2 linked regions of the Persicimonas caeni genome follow. The protein of the gene in region 2 binds, or shares a complex with, the protein of the main gene of each other region. Links are inferred from orthologs where the notes say so. Each region holds a gene or a part of one and is shown on either strand. Other genes may lie near its edges. The genes, in order: FIV42_RS27960 and FIV42_RS04565.

The links.
Region 1: the proteins of FIV42_RS04565 (region 2) and FIV42_RS27960 are in contact, whole or in part, in a cryo-EM structure (PDB 8Z1Y), measured with the Escherichia coli proteins. The link is inferred for Persicimonas caeni from one-to-one orthologs.

Annotation. Positions count from the first base shown.
Region 1 is NZ_CP041186.1:7,525,859-7,533,054, reverse strand. The notes cover bases 2,723-5,649. They hold FIV42_RS27960 (ABC transporter ATP-binding protein), read left to right. Parts: upstream 2,723-3,593; coding sequence 3,594-4,706; downstream 4,707-5,649. Other genes in these bases: FIV42_RS27955 (ABC transporter ATP-binding protein), read left to right, coding at 4,822-5,649; FIV42_RS30825 (ABC transporter permease), read left to right, coding at 2,723-3,587. Outside these bases: FIV42_RS27975 (ABC transporter substrate-binding protein), read left to right, coding at 1-633; FIV42_RS27970 (ABC transporter permease), read left to right, coding at 764-2,263; more of FIV42_RS30825, read left to right, coding at 2,340-2,722; more of FIV42_RS27955, read left to right, coding at 5,650-6,066; FIV42_RS27950 (ATPase, T2SS/T4P/T4SS family), read left to right, coding at 6,221-7,196. UniProt on the Escherichia coli protein: Part of the ABC transporter DppABCDF involved in dipeptide transport. Responsible for energy coupling to the transport system.
Region 2 is NZ_CP041186.1:1,214,081-1,221,104, forward strand. The notes cover bases 4,270-7,024. They hold FIV42_RS04565 (ABC transporter permease), read left to right. Parts: upstream 4,270-5,059; coding sequence 5,060-5,989; downstream 5,990-7,024. Other genes in these bases: FIV42_RS04560 (type III pantothenate kinase), read right to left, coding at 4,270-4,935; FIV42_RS04570 (ABC transporter permease), read left to right, coding at 6,065-6,919; nagZ (beta-N-acetylhexosaminidase), read left to right, coding at 6,916-7,024. In the rest of the region: FIV42_RS04545 (tetratricopeptide repeat protein), read left to right, coding at 49-2,106; FIV42_RS04550 (helix-turn-helix transcriptional regulator), read right to left, coding at 2,111-3,115; FIV42_RS04555 (hypothetical protein), read left to right, coding at 3,552-4,112; more of FIV42_RS04560, read right to left, coding at 4,147-4,269. UniProt on the Escherichia coli protein: Part of the ABC transporter DppABCDF involved in dipeptide transport. Responsible for the translocation of the substrate across the membrane.

The sequences.
Region 1 (7,196 bases), 6.3 Mb from region 2 along the record:
AACAACCCCAAGGTCGAGATGTACGACTACGACCTCGACAAGGCGCGCAAGCTACTCGAAGAAGCCGGCTGGAAGGACACTGATGGCGACGGCGTGCGCGACAAGATGATCGATGGCAAGAAGAAGGACTTCCGCTTCACGATCCTTGCCTACAACAAGCCGAGCACCCGTAGCTATCTGTCGGTGTTCCAGGAAGACCTGCGTAAGATTGGCGTGATCATGACGCCCCAGCCGGTCGACTGGTCGCTGATGCAGAAGAAGATGGACGAGCGCAAGTTCGACGCCTTCACCGGCGGTTGGGGCCTGAGCTGGTCGATGGACCCCTACCAGATCTGGCACTCGAGCCAGGCGGACGTGCCGAAGGGCTCGAACCGTGTGGGCTTCCGCAACGACCGCGCCGACGAAATCATCGAGACGCTGCGTACCACCTTCGACGAGGACAAGCGCCTCGAGCTGCTTCGCGAGTTCCACATGATCTTGCACGAAGAGCAGCCCTACACGTTCTTCTTCCAGCTGCGCACCGCCTACGCTTGGAACCCGCGCCTCGAGAACGTGTACTTCCAGAAGCTTCGTCCCCAGGACCTCTCCATCCCCTGGTGGATCGAAGAGAGCGCGCAAGACTCGAACGATTGATGTAACGGACGGTGCGCGGTCTCGTCCTTCTTTGGAGACAAGCCGCGCTCGGACACAGCGTCGGCGCGGGCTCGCCTCTTTGGGATGAGCCCGCGCCGACTGACTTCACCCAAGAAAGACGACACAGGCCATGACGACGTATATCGTCAAGCGCATCCTGCTGATGATTCCTACCCTCTTCATCATCGTATTGGTGGTGTTCGGGGTTCTCCAGCTTGCTCCCGGCAAACCCAGCCAGGGTCAAGCGGGCTCGACCGGAGCCGAATCGGCTCAGGGTGCCGAGGCTCGAGAGAGCTATCGAATCTTCAAAGAGCAGTTCAACTTCGACAAGCCCGTCTTCTTCAACTTCCGGTACAATATCGATACCGACGAGGTGAAGCAGCGCCTGGAGATTTTGGCCGACCAACAGCTGCCGGTGTGCCCGGACGAAGGTGCCAAGCCGGAGAACTGCATTTCGGCCTCCGAGAAGCCCGAGTCGGGCAAGGTCATCGACGCGCGGGACACCATCGAGGATTGGGGCGAGTATATCGTGCCTCATCTCTACGCGATCGCACAGAAGTCCGACCGTCTCGACGTGCGCCTGCTGGCGATCGACCAATTGGCCATCAACGCCCAGCTCGACCTCAAGAACGAGTTCAGTGACAAGCAGTCGGACGAGGACCGCGCGTTCAACAAAAAGGCTTATGCCGAAAACCAGAAGATTCAGGGCTGGACTCTCCCTGCCGACGTCTCCGCGACTCAAGTCAACGAGTTGCTCGACGAGAAGTGGGGGCCGTGGCTCGAGGAGCACGCCGAGCGGTTTGACTACGATCTCGGTGAGAAGTTCTGGATCACGGTCAGCGACACGCGCTTTGCCAAGTACTGGGGTAACCTGCTCAACTTTGACTTCGGCATCAGCCATGTCGACAAGCAGCCCATCTTGCCGAAGGTGATCGAGAAGATGAAGGTCTCCATCGTGCTGGGCTTCTTCTCGATCTTCTTTGCCTACCTCATCAGTGTGCCCCTTGGCGTGTGGAGCGCCTACAAGCAACACACTACCGCCGACCAAGTGGTCACGGTCGTCCTGTTCATGCTCTACAGCCTGCCCAGCTTCTTCACGGCGGTGCTCTTGCTGCAGTGGTTCACTACTGGCAACCCCTTCGAGTGGTTCCCCACCGGCGGTTTCGAGGGCAATAACGTCGACTCGATGACCACCTGGGAGCACGTCACGAGCGTGGCTTACCATATGGTCTTGCCGGTCTTCTGCCTGACCTACGGCGCGCTCGCCAGCTTGAGCCGCTACGCAAGGAGCGGCCTGCTCGACGTCATCCGCGCCGACTATATCCGCACCGCCCGCGCCAAGGGACTGTCCGAGCCGATGGTCATCATCAAGCACGCGGTGCGTAACGGCATGATCCCGATTCTGACGCTCCTGGGCACCCTGCTCCCGGCACTGATCGGCGGCTCGGTTGTCCTCGAGTTCGTCTTCAATATCCCCGGCATGGGCCTGTATATGCTCAACAGCATCTTCCTGAAGGACTACAACGCCATCATGGCGTTGACCCTCTTCTCGGCGGTGCTGACCCTGATTGGCATCCTTCTGTCGGATATCAGCTACGCCGTGGTCGACCCGCGCATCAGCTTCGACTGAGCGCGACGTACGGCCGCCTGGCCAACAGGCGGCCGACGCCGACGTCCTATTCACAACCCGATTGTGTTAAAACGAGATGTCCCAAGAAACAGCCAACAACAAGCCACCGCGTCCGCAGTACAAGTCGTACGGTGAGATCGTCTGGGGACAGTTTCAAAAGTACCCGACCAGTCTGGTGAGCCTGTACGGCATCGGGATTTTGTTCCTGGTTGCCACCTATGCGCCCGTCTTCGCGGCCAACGTGCCGTTTTATATCTCGGTGCCTGAAGGCGTCGGGCCGGCGACCGCCCAGGGCGTGCATTTTCCCTGGTTCGCCGCGCTGTTCGACGCCAACTTCTACGAGAGCGGCGTCGACATCTTCTTTAACGTGCTCGTCTTCGGGCTGCCGCTCGCCTTCGGTGGGTGGTTTTTGTTCAAGAAGTTCGCAGCCGATACCACCGACAAGAAGGTCTACCGACGCCAGCGGCGGAATTACGGCATGATCGCCGCGCTCGTCCTGCTGGTGGTCTGTATCGTCGTCTTCATGAGCGGGTTCAGCCTGCCCTACGTCGACTATGTGGGTCTGAGCGAGATGGACGGCGTCAGCGCGATTTTCCCGCCGGTCGAGTATTCGTATCGCGACATCGACCTCCAAGCGGTCCAACAAGATCCGAGCTGGACGCACTGGCTGGGCACCGACCGTAAGGGACGCGACGTCTTCACCCGCTTGTTGTACGGCACGCGTATCTCGCTGACCATCGGTGTGGTCGCCGTGGGCATCTACGTGACCATCGGCGCCATTCTGGGCAGCTTGGCCGGCTACTTCGGCGGTAAGATCGACTCGGTCATCCTGCGCATGATCGAGGTGATGCTCTGCTTCCCGACCTTCTTTTTGATTCTGACGATTCGCGGCTTCATCGACGACCCGTCCATCTTCCACATCATGGTCATCATCGGCCTGACTGGCTGGACCAAGGTGGCTCGACTGGTGCGCGGCGAGTTCCTGCGCCTCAAGAACCAAGAATTCGTCCAGGCTGCCAAGGCCATGGGTCTCAAGCAGGGACGCATCATTTTCCGGCATATCCTGCCAAACTCGCTCGGCCCTGTGCTCGTGGCCGCGACGTTCGGCGTGGCCGGCGCGATTCTCATCGAGGCCTCGCTCAGCTTCTTGGGTCTCGGCCCCCCCACGGCGCCCAGTTGGGGACAGATTCTGACCACCGGTCGCGAGACCGGCCAGATGGCGCTGATCTTGGCCCCCGGATTCGCAATTTTCGTCACCGTCAGTCTGTTGAACTTGGTCGGTGAAGGCGTCCGCGACGCCATCGACCCGAAACTCCGCAAGTAAGCTGTTATGGCAGATAATAAAATCGCAGCCGCCGCTGACGACCCGATCCTGCAGGTCAAAGATCTGCGCACCTACTTTTTTACCGACGACGGCGTTCTTCCGTCGGTCGACGGGGTGAGCTTCACCATCGAGCGCGGCAAGACGCTCGGTCTGGTGGGTGAGTCGGGCTCGGGTAAGTCGGTGACCTCGCTGAGCATCTTGGGGCTCATTCCGCAGCCTCCCGGCAAGATCGTCGGCGGCGAAGTCCTCTTCGAGGGCAACGACCTGACGAAGTACAGCGAGAAGCAGCTTCGCAAGGTGCGCGGCAACGACATCTCGATGATCTTCCAGGAGCCGATGACCAGCCTCAACCCGGTCTACACCATCGGCAACCAGATCATCGAGGCGATCCAGTTGCACCAAGACCGCACCTACAAAGAGTCGCGCGAGCTCGCCATCGACATGCTCGATCGGGTCGGTATCCCCGCCCCCAAAAAGCGTATCGACGAGTACCCGCACCAGATGTCGGGCGGCATGAAGCAGCGCGCCATGATTGCGATGGCGCTGGTGTGCGAGCCCAAGCTCTTGATCGCCGACGAGCCGACCACCGCGCTCGACGTGACGATTCAGGCCCAGATCCTCGACCTGCTCAAAGAGCTTCAGGACGAGATGGGCATGTCGATTCTGTTCATTACCCACGATCTGGGCGTCGTCGCCGAGATCTGTGATGACGTGGCGGTTATGTACGCCGGCCGCATCGCCGAGTACGGCTCGGCCGAGACGCTGTACGAAAAGCCGTCGCACCCTTACAGCATCGGGCTGTTCAGCAGCCTGCCGCAGGTCGACGTCGCCCACGCCGGCCGCCCCGACCGTCTGTACGTGATCCCGGGCATGGTCCCTCGGCCGCAGGACTTCCCTGCCGGCTGTCGCTTCCGCTCGCGCTGCGAGTTCGCCACCGACCAGTGCAGCGAGCTTCCGCCGATCAAGAGCCAGGAAGAAGGCCACTTTTCGGCCTGTTGGTACGCCGATGAAGTCCGCGAAGGCACCAAAGAGAAGACCGGCCCCAAACCCGGCGGCAAAAAGGCCAACCCGGATGACTTCCTCTCCTCGATGAACGGATCGGTCGGAAAGGTCGGATGATCACAGGCGGAGCGGCTGCTTGCTGCCCGCGGAGCACGCGCCGGTGCAGCTCCGAGGCTCGCCTCGGGGTTTGGCGTCGCGAAAAATGAACGCGCCCCAACAGAGCGACACAACGATGAGTACTGCACTCAAGAAAGAAAACCCGAAGATGTCCGCCAACACCGACCGCGAACCCCTGGTGCGCGTTCGGAACCTGCAGAAGTATTTCCCTATCAAAAAGGGCATCTTCAACCGGCACGTGGGTGACGTCAAAGCCGTCGACGGCGTCAGCTTCGACGTTTTCCCCAACGAGACCCTCGGGCTCGTCGGAGAGTCGGGCTGTGGCAAGACGACCACCGGGCGCACGCTACTCAACCTGCTCGAGCCGACCGGCGGCAAGGTCTACTTCCGCGACGACAGCATCTACGATCTCTCGGAAGAGCAAATGCGGGCGCTGCGTCGCAAGATGCAGATCATCTTCCAGGACCCCTACTCGAGCCTCAACCCGAGGATGACCATCGAGAACATCATCGGCGAAGCGATGGAGTTCCACGGCATCGCCTCGGGCGACGAGCGACGCCAGAAAGTCGAGAATTTGCTCGAGCGCGTCGGCCTGCAGCCGTCCTATATCACGCGCTACCCCCACGAGTTCTCCGGTGGACAGCGTCAGCGCATCGGCATCGCCCGTGCGCTCGCGCTCAATCCCGACTTCATCGTGTGCGACGAGGCCGTCAGCGCGCTCGACGTCTCCGTCCAGGCGCAGGTCATCAACCTGCTCCAAGACCTGCAGGAAGAGTTCAACCTGAGTTATCTGTTCATCGCCCACGATCTGTCGGTGGTGAAGCATATCTCCGATCGCATCGCGGTGATGTACCTGGGCCAGGTCGCCGAGCTCGCCGAGACCGACGATTTGTTCGACAACCCGCTGCATCCGTACACGCAGTCGCTTTTGTCGGCCATCCCGGTGCCCGACCCGAAGCGCAAGAAGACGCGAGTGATCCTCAAGGGCGACGTGCCCTCGCCGATCAACCCGCCGTCGGGATGTCGCTTCCATACACGTTGCCCTGCCTGTTTTGCGCCGTGCGACAACGTCGAGCCGCGCAGCATCGAGGCCGAGCCGGGTCACTTTGTGCGCTGCCATCTCTACGATCCCGAGTACGCTCCCAAGGACGCCTCGGTCTTCGACCGCCTTCCGGTCAAGCCGCGTCATCTCGCTAGTCCCGATGAGCCGATCGTCGAGGCCGACGAGAGCGCGCCGAGCGCGGCGGACCAGGAGCGCGACGAGGTCGTCGTCGAGACCCAATCGGACGGTGGCAACTCCGCCGACGCCGGCGGGCTCGAAGAGAGCTCCACACCGGCGGCGACCGTCCCTGAAAGCTGAGCAGTTGATTTCTTGACAGAAACTGCTTGCTCTGCGACGCTTTGAAGCCGAAACTAGTATTCAAAATCGTCGTCTTACTAGACGTGTGTCTCGGCGCGAGTCGCCAGCATCGATGCTTCGCACTCTCCACACACCTTAGAGGAACCTGCCATTCATGTTCACCGTCACGATAAGTGAGAAAGGCGGGCAGCAGTCCCAATACGATTTCAACAAGTCCGAGATCACCATCGGGCGAATGAAGGGAAATGACATTGTCCTGCCCAAGGGCAACGTCTCCAAGAAGCACTCCCGGATTGCGCTGGTCGATGGCAGTTTTGTGATCGCCGACTTGAACAGTACTAACGGGACGTACGTCAACGGCCGCAAAGTCACCGGCGAGCAGCCCATCACCGAGAACGACAAGATCTACATCGGTGATTTCATTCTTCAGGTCGAGGCACCGCAGGCGGCCAACCAGCCGCCGGCCGCACCGCCCTCGCCTCCCCAACAGACTCCCAGCCAGCCCAACCCGAACCAGTCGGGCTTTGGTCCTGGTGGCGGCGGTGGCGGTTCGATGCCCCCCTCGCCTCCGGGCGGAAGAAATCAGGGAGCGCAGGGACAGCCAGCCAACTCCGGTTTGGGTGGCGGCGGTCCAGTCGACGACCTGTTTGCGGCGGGCGATTCGCAGGCCCCTGGCGTGACCGGAGGAGGCCCCGCGCCTCAACGACGGCACTCGTCGGCAGGCGGTTCGACCCCCTCGCGCAACCAGCCCGATCCCGAACCGGCCCTCGACTTCGACGACCTCGGTTTTGGCGGCGAACCGGCCCCGAACAACACCGACATGGGTGGAGCGAGTCCGGCACCGCAATCTCGACGTGGCTCGAGCGCAGGAAGTGCACCGTCGCAGCCTCAGCCTCGCCACAACTCCAGTCCGGGCAGCGTGACGCCCGAGCCGTCGCTTGGCGGCCCGAGCCCTGCTGGCGGCGACATCCAAATGGATGCACCGACGCCCAGCCCCGACCACGCTGCGCCATCGCGACCGGACGCCCCCGCTCGAAGTGGCGGACGCGTTGGTCGTGAGATGGGTCACAGTGGCAGCGCCCCACAGGGCGACGGCATGCTCCCGGCGCGTGAGATGCGCTCGGAATTCG
Region 2 (7,024 bases):
TAACGGCGCACCGATCACTGAGCACGGGGGAAAACCCCGGGAGTCAACATGCTGCAATCGATCAATCACGGCTGGCACGAACTCAGCCAAGGCAATGTCGACGCGGCCGAGCCGATCTTTCGGAGTCACCTCAACGACCACCCGGACTCGGTCGAAGCGCTGCGCGGGCTCGCCCGCGTGGCGCTGCATCGCGGCGACACCGCCCATGCCGAAACCCTGGCACAGCGTGCGCACTCGATTGATTCGACGGCCGACGTCAAGCTCTTGTTGGGCGAGATTCTGGGGGCGCAGGGCAAACGCCGGGAGGCCGAGCAGTTGTTGACCCAGGCCGTCGCCTTCCACACGTCCGACTCCTATGCGCTGGCGCTGCTCGGCGAGCAGAAGATCCGCCAGGGGCGCTGGGACGAGGGAACCCAAGACTTCATCGAAGCCCTCAGCAACGACGCCGACGGCGACGGCTTCCGCCACCTGCAGAAGGTCCTCGCCGATCTGGTCGACGCGTATGTCGCCGGGCGAATCCCCGAGCAGGATGCCATGAAGTTCGTCAACCGGCTCGACTACTCGGTGCCCAAAACGGGCCCGGAGATGCAGTCGTTTTTCGGCGAAGCGCGCCGTGCGATTAATTCGGGACGAAGCATCAACCGCCGACAGCATGCCCCGGAGCAGACCCTTCCGACCTCGGTGCGCCAGGCGGCACGCGGCGCTTCGACAGGGGCGCCCTCCCCTGCCGCGCCACAGTCACCGCCGCCTCAATCCCAGCGCCCTCCCGAGAAGCGCCAGACGCGTGCGCCGCAACAGCGCCGGCCATCGGCGCCTCGTCAACAGCGTCCACGCAGCTCGAACTCCTCGGGCACCAAGCAGCCGGGCGTCGACGCCAACCAGAAGGACCTGCAGGCGATCATCCAGCACGAACGGTCCCTGAACCAGGATCTCGTCGCCGGCCTGGCCGAGATGGGGCCGCCTGAGTGGCCCTCGAAGGCCGGCTACGACAGCATCGATACGGTCCCTCCCATCTCACTCGACCGAGGCTCGGTGCTCGGTGAGTCGGGGGGCATCGACATGCGCGACTTTCGCATCACCGATGGCGACCTCCTCTCCGAAATCTTCTTGGAGCGCTGCCTTCGCAACTTGCTGGTCGCCACACAAAAGAACAAGGCGACGACCATTGTGCTGCGCCCGGAGAGTATCTGGCAGATGGAGATCAACTGTCGGGATGGATTGCTCGATGATCTGCGCCCACTCAGCCCACTCTACAAAGATCGCGCCGGCTTCGAGAACTTTCGCCAGCTAGCCTTCGGCATGTTCATCGGAGAGTGCTTGGCGAAGACCTACGACGGCGCCTGGACCTACGAGACGCCAGCCTCGGAGAGCTACCTCGAGATCGGCAACATGATCCTCGAGCCGTTCGATCTCGTCGCCCGTTGGATGGCCGCCGCCGACAAAGACGACGTCGACCTCGACATGCTCGCCCGCCAGGGCCACCAGGCAAGCCAGCAGAGCACGTCGATGACGATCGCGTCCGATCATATCGATCCGACGCGCGAGTTGTCGCGCGATGCGTTGCCCGCCAAGCTCGCCGAGATGTGGGCGCTGTATCGGTTCAACCTGTCGGACACCGCCTTCTCCCACGTCGCCAGCACCATCGAGGTGGTCGAGTCCGAAGACCGCTTCATCCTCTTCAGGATCGGCGCAAAGTGGGTGCCCGAATTCGCCCGTGGCCCGCAAGGGGCGGGGATAGGTTACGACGACACGGTGGGGATGGCCTATCTGCGCCAGTCCGGCCAGTTCTTGCCGCTGGCGAGCCGCAAGGGATTGGCGCGCCTACTCGAAATTTGCTTCGACAAACTCGACAAGCACTCCGCGCGGCGAGCCATCGAACTGCTCACCGACTTTCACTGCCCGAGCTGGTGGGTGGCTGCCAATGACCCTGAAGCGGCCAAGCTGAGCCAGAAGGTCGGCACACAGGTCAACTCGCCGCGCTTCGAGCGCCAGCATTCGGCCAAAACGCTCGTCATCAGCGGGGTCTCCTCGCAGGGGCCGGTGCAGTGGCGACTCACCCACGACCCCCATCAAGTGGTGCCCTGGCAGCTGGACCTGCAGCGCTGAGACGCTACAGCGGCGCCTCTTCCTCGAGCCACATCTGCACGGTCTCTTCGAGCTCTTCGGCCAATTCGGCGGGGGCGTGCACTTTGACGTTGGGCAGCATTCCGAGCACGAACGACTTGAACTCGGGGCACAACCCCATGTGGAACGAGACGCGCAGGCTCTTGTAGCCCTCTTCGGTTTGCTGAGAGGGATGGACGCGATAGCGACGCAAGTAGTTGGCCCAGGCCCCTGAGACCTCGAGCTCGATTTCAGCGACCGGATAATTCTGGGCGTAGATCCCAAAGGCGTTTTCGAAATACTTGGCCAACTCTTCGTCGCTGGCCGGCATCTCCTCGGCCGTGATCGGCTCCCCGCCATCATTTTTGGGAGCCGGCACTTCTTCGAGGTTGTCGATGCCGGCGACGTCGAAGAGCTTCATCTGCTCCTCATGGCGCGCCAAGAGCCACAACCGACCGGCATACCAGACCATCTTTCGGGGCGTGACCACATAGTGGCGAACCTCCCCATCGGCGCGTGCATACACCATCGCCAAGCGCCGTCCCTTGAAAACCGCATCGAGGATCGACTCGACATGGTCGACCATCGCCTCTTCGTCGGCCGGAAGCCACGTGCGACGCAGGTGCAGCGCCTGCGAGACGCGATCGAGGCGCTGGCGCTGCTTGTCACCGACGCGATTGCGGCAGTGCTCGGCCAGCCGCTCGATTTCACTTCGGTAGGGCGTCTCGCGGAACAGATCGAGCGCGATCGAGCCCAGCTCGAGGGCCGCGGCGGTGGCCACCGACACGTAGTCGGGATCAAACCCGGCCCACGTCCACACTTTGACGCGACCGTCTCGATGCGTCGACAGTCCGTACAGCTCCTCGAGCAGCTTCAGGTCCTCGCGAGCCTGCGGATATTTGATATCGAAGTTGTCAATGACACGCTGGATGGTGACTTCCTCGCCATTCTGCAACCACTGCAAGATGGCGTGGGATCGTCGAGTTGCCGCGAATGTGTTTCGAGCGGACATGAAGGTGAAGCTCCAATTGGAAAGTTGTGAACGCAGTGAAGAAGTGGGCGCAGTGTTTCGAGTCAACCCTGGCCAGAAGTTGGCGGCTCAAAAAACGGGCCATTTGCACCTTTGATTCCAGAAAGCAGCCGGTGTCATATCGGATGTGGCGCGCACTATAGTTCAGCCAACGGAGACCCACAAGACTGAGCGCCGCCGCATACGAAGCGATGAAGCCCCAGAAACATAAAGGGTTTTGCGACAACTCACATGTCGTGATACCAGTTGAAGGGCGCGACCCGGCAGACCCCGATCTGCTGGAGGTTCGCTTACGGGATCGGTGCACGGAGACTGGGATAGCCGGCTCCAAGATTGACAGCAAAGGCACCTTGCTGTAATCAAATCGACTTCATCGTGCGGCACCGATTCAGATCGGAGCAGGTTTTACGGAGGTTTCATGATTCTCGTCGGGATTACTCTCTTTCTGATTCTCATCGGACTCGGGTTCTTCGCCTATGGGGCGATTGCCCTGTCGAAGTACGCTTTCCGAATGGGAACCGGCCCGGGGTTGATGACCCTGCTCTTCCCGCCGTACACGATTTATTTTGCGCTGTTCAAACTCGAGGAAGAGGGCAAGTCGTGGCCGACGGCCAGCTGGCTGTTCGGCATCGTCGTCAGCATCTTGCTGACGGTGGCCTTCTGGCCCGACCTCAGCGCGCTGATGAGCGGTGACATGGAGCGCTTCGAGGGCCCGATCGGCGCTGGCGCTGCCGCCGTCGAGAAGTACGGCTCGCAGGAAGAGATGCTCGAAGAAGAGTCGTCGAGCGACTCGGCCGACAAGAAGGAAGAAAAGGCCGACGAGGGCGAAGCCGCCGCTGAAGAGAAAGCCGACGGCGAGAAGGCCGAAGGTGCCGACAGCGCTGAAGGCGAGAGCGCCGAAGGTGCCGAGAAAGCCGAAGGCGAGGCTGCTGAAGGCGAAGCTGCTGGCGAAAAGGCCGGCGCCGAAGCCGGCAAATAAGCAGCCATCCCCGCCTCACGATCCGCCGAGTAGATCAATCATTCTGCTCGGCGATTTGCTTTTCTTGTTCCTCGGAAATCAGGCGCAGCCCTTCGAGCGTCAAGAAGTCGTCGACCTCGTCGATGATATCGGTCTCTCCGGCAATAAACCGCGCCAGCCCACCGGTGGCCACCACCCGCGTCTCGCCATCCAACTCGGACTTCATGCGCGTGACGATTTCACGCACAAGGCCCGTGTAGCCATAGAGCAGCCCGGACTGGATTGAATGCACCGTCGTCTGGCCGATGACCGACGGCGGTTTGGCGATCTCGACGCGCGGCAGCTTGCTGGCGTGGTGGAAGAGCGCTTCGCTCGAGATGGTCACACCGGGAGCGATCGCCCCGCCCTTGTAGGCGCCGTCGGCCGTAATCGCGTCGAAGGTCGTCGCGGTGCCGAAGTCGACGACGACCAGGCTCGTTTGATAGCGCTGCCAAGCCGCCACGGCGTTGACCAGCCGGTCGGCGCCCACTTCGCGCGGGTTATCATAGAGCACCGCCATCGACGGATGGACCGTCTGGCCGACCACCATCGGGGCGAGCTCGAAGTAGTCTTCGACCATGCCGATGAGCGCACGCTCCATTGGCGGCACCACACAACTGATGATCGCCGCGTCGATGGCGTCCGGGTCGAGCCCGGCAAAATGAAACAGCTCGCGCAACAAAATCCCGTGCTCGTCACTGGTGCGCCCATGATGGGTTTGAATACGCCAGTGCTTGAGCAGTGTTGTGCCCTTGTAGACACCGAGGACGGTGTTTGTATTGCCGACATCAATGACGAACAGCATATAGTCGTACCTGAGTAGGAATTACTAGACATGAGCCAACGCTGAACACTATGTTCATGACGCCGCCGGTGCAACACCCGCCGGCGCATCTCGTCGTACCGAGTGGTTTTCTTTCGGTTCCACCATGACCACATTTCTCATCCGCCGCTTACTGGCCTCGGTGCTCGTCATCCTGGGCGTGGTCACGTTGGTCTTCTTCGTGCTTCGCTCCGTACCGGGCGATCCGGTCGAGTCGATCTTGGGCGAGCAGGCCCTGGCGGTCGACAAACAGGCGATGCGCGAGTGCCTCAACCTCGACAAGCCGCTGTGGGAGCAATACGTGCTCTTCTGGAAGGACGTCGGCAACGGCACCCTCGGTGAATTGTGCGACGAGCGCGGGGTCACCGTGGCCGACAAACTCGTGGCCAATATCCCGGCGACCTTCCAACTCGCCCTGGCGAGTCTGGCCATTGCGCTGCTCATCGCCCTGCCCCTCGGCATCGCCGCCTCTTTAAAACCCTATTCTTGGGTGGACAACGGCTCGGCGGTGCTCGCGCTCTTAGGCATATCGATTCCCAACTTCTGGTTGGGCCCGATGCTGCTCATCCTGTTCAGCCTCACGCTACAGGCGCTCCCCAACCCCGGCAGCGAGGTCACAGGCTTATCGACGCTGATCTTGCCGGCCATCACTCTGGGTACGGCGCTCGCCGCCAAGCTGACGCGTATGACGCGCTCGAGCATGCTCGAGGTGCTCAACCAGGATTATGTGCGCACGGCCAAATCGAAGGGCAACCCCGGCTGGAAGGTGACCACCAAACACGCGCTGCGCAACGCGCTCATCCCGGTGGTGACCATCCTCGGCCTGCAATTCGGCGCCCTTCTGGGCGGCGCAATCATCGTCGAGAAGGTCTTCGCCCGGCCCGGTCTGGGAACGCTCCTGCTCGACGGGATCAACACCCGCAATTATCTGATCGTGCAGGGTTGCGTCATCTTCATCGCGTTCTCCTACGTGGCGGTCAACCTGATCACCGACTTGGTGTACGGCTGGATCGACCCGCGCATTCGGTATGATTAAAGCGACACAGACAACGGTGCCCCCCATCGCCTTCACTTCGCTTCGGCACCTGCCCGAAGCGGGGAGGAGTCTGCCGTGAAGTGGCTTTTCGAACTCCTCAAAATGCACCGCGACAAGCTCAGCTGGCTGGCCTGGCTGGGCCTGGCGGTGCTCTGCTTTGTCTTCTTCGTCGCCCTCTTCGCCCCCTGGCTGGCGCCCTACGACCTCGACTATGTCGACGTGACCCGTCAACTCCAAGCCCCCAGCGCTCGCCATTGGCTGGGCACCGACGAAAACGGCGCGGACGTGCTCACCAAGGTCATCTACGGCACCCGCGTGGCCGTGATGGTGGGCCTGGCGACCGTCTCCATCTGCTCGACCGTCGGGATCTTCCTGGGCTCGATCAGCGGCTATTTCGGCGGCTGGATCGACGAAGTGATCATGCGCATCACCGAGATTTTGATGGCGTTTCCGGGCATCCTGCTGGCCATCTTGCTCATCTTCATCACCCAGAAGCCTAGCCTCTTGGCGGTGATCGGGGCGCTTTCGGTCTCTGGATGGGCGGGCTACGCTCGACTGGTGCGTGGCCAGGTGCTCTCCGAGCGCGAGCGCGCCTATGTCGAGGCGTCGCGCGCCCTCGGGTTTCCGACCCGGCGCACGCTGTTTCGTGAAATCGTGCCCAACATTTTGGCGCCGGTGATCGTGCAGGCGACCTTCGGGGTGGCCGGCGCGATCTTGGCCGAAGCGGCGCTCAGCTTTTTGGGCCTCGGCCCGCAGGACCTGCCCAGCTGGGGCGCCCTGCTCGACCAGGGTGCGACCTACTTTCTGTTGACCCCGCATCTGGCTATCTTCCCGGGCGTCGCCATCATGATCACCGTGTTGAGCATCAACTTTTTGGGCGACGGCCTGCGTGACATCTTGGACCCGCGTGCAGTGACGAGAGCGAAATGAATGTGAGCGACGACCAAATTCGTGAGGCGATCGGCCAGTTGTTGGTGGTGGGATTCCACGGCGCCGACGAGGAGCCGCCCGAGGCGATCGCCGAGGCGCTGTCCA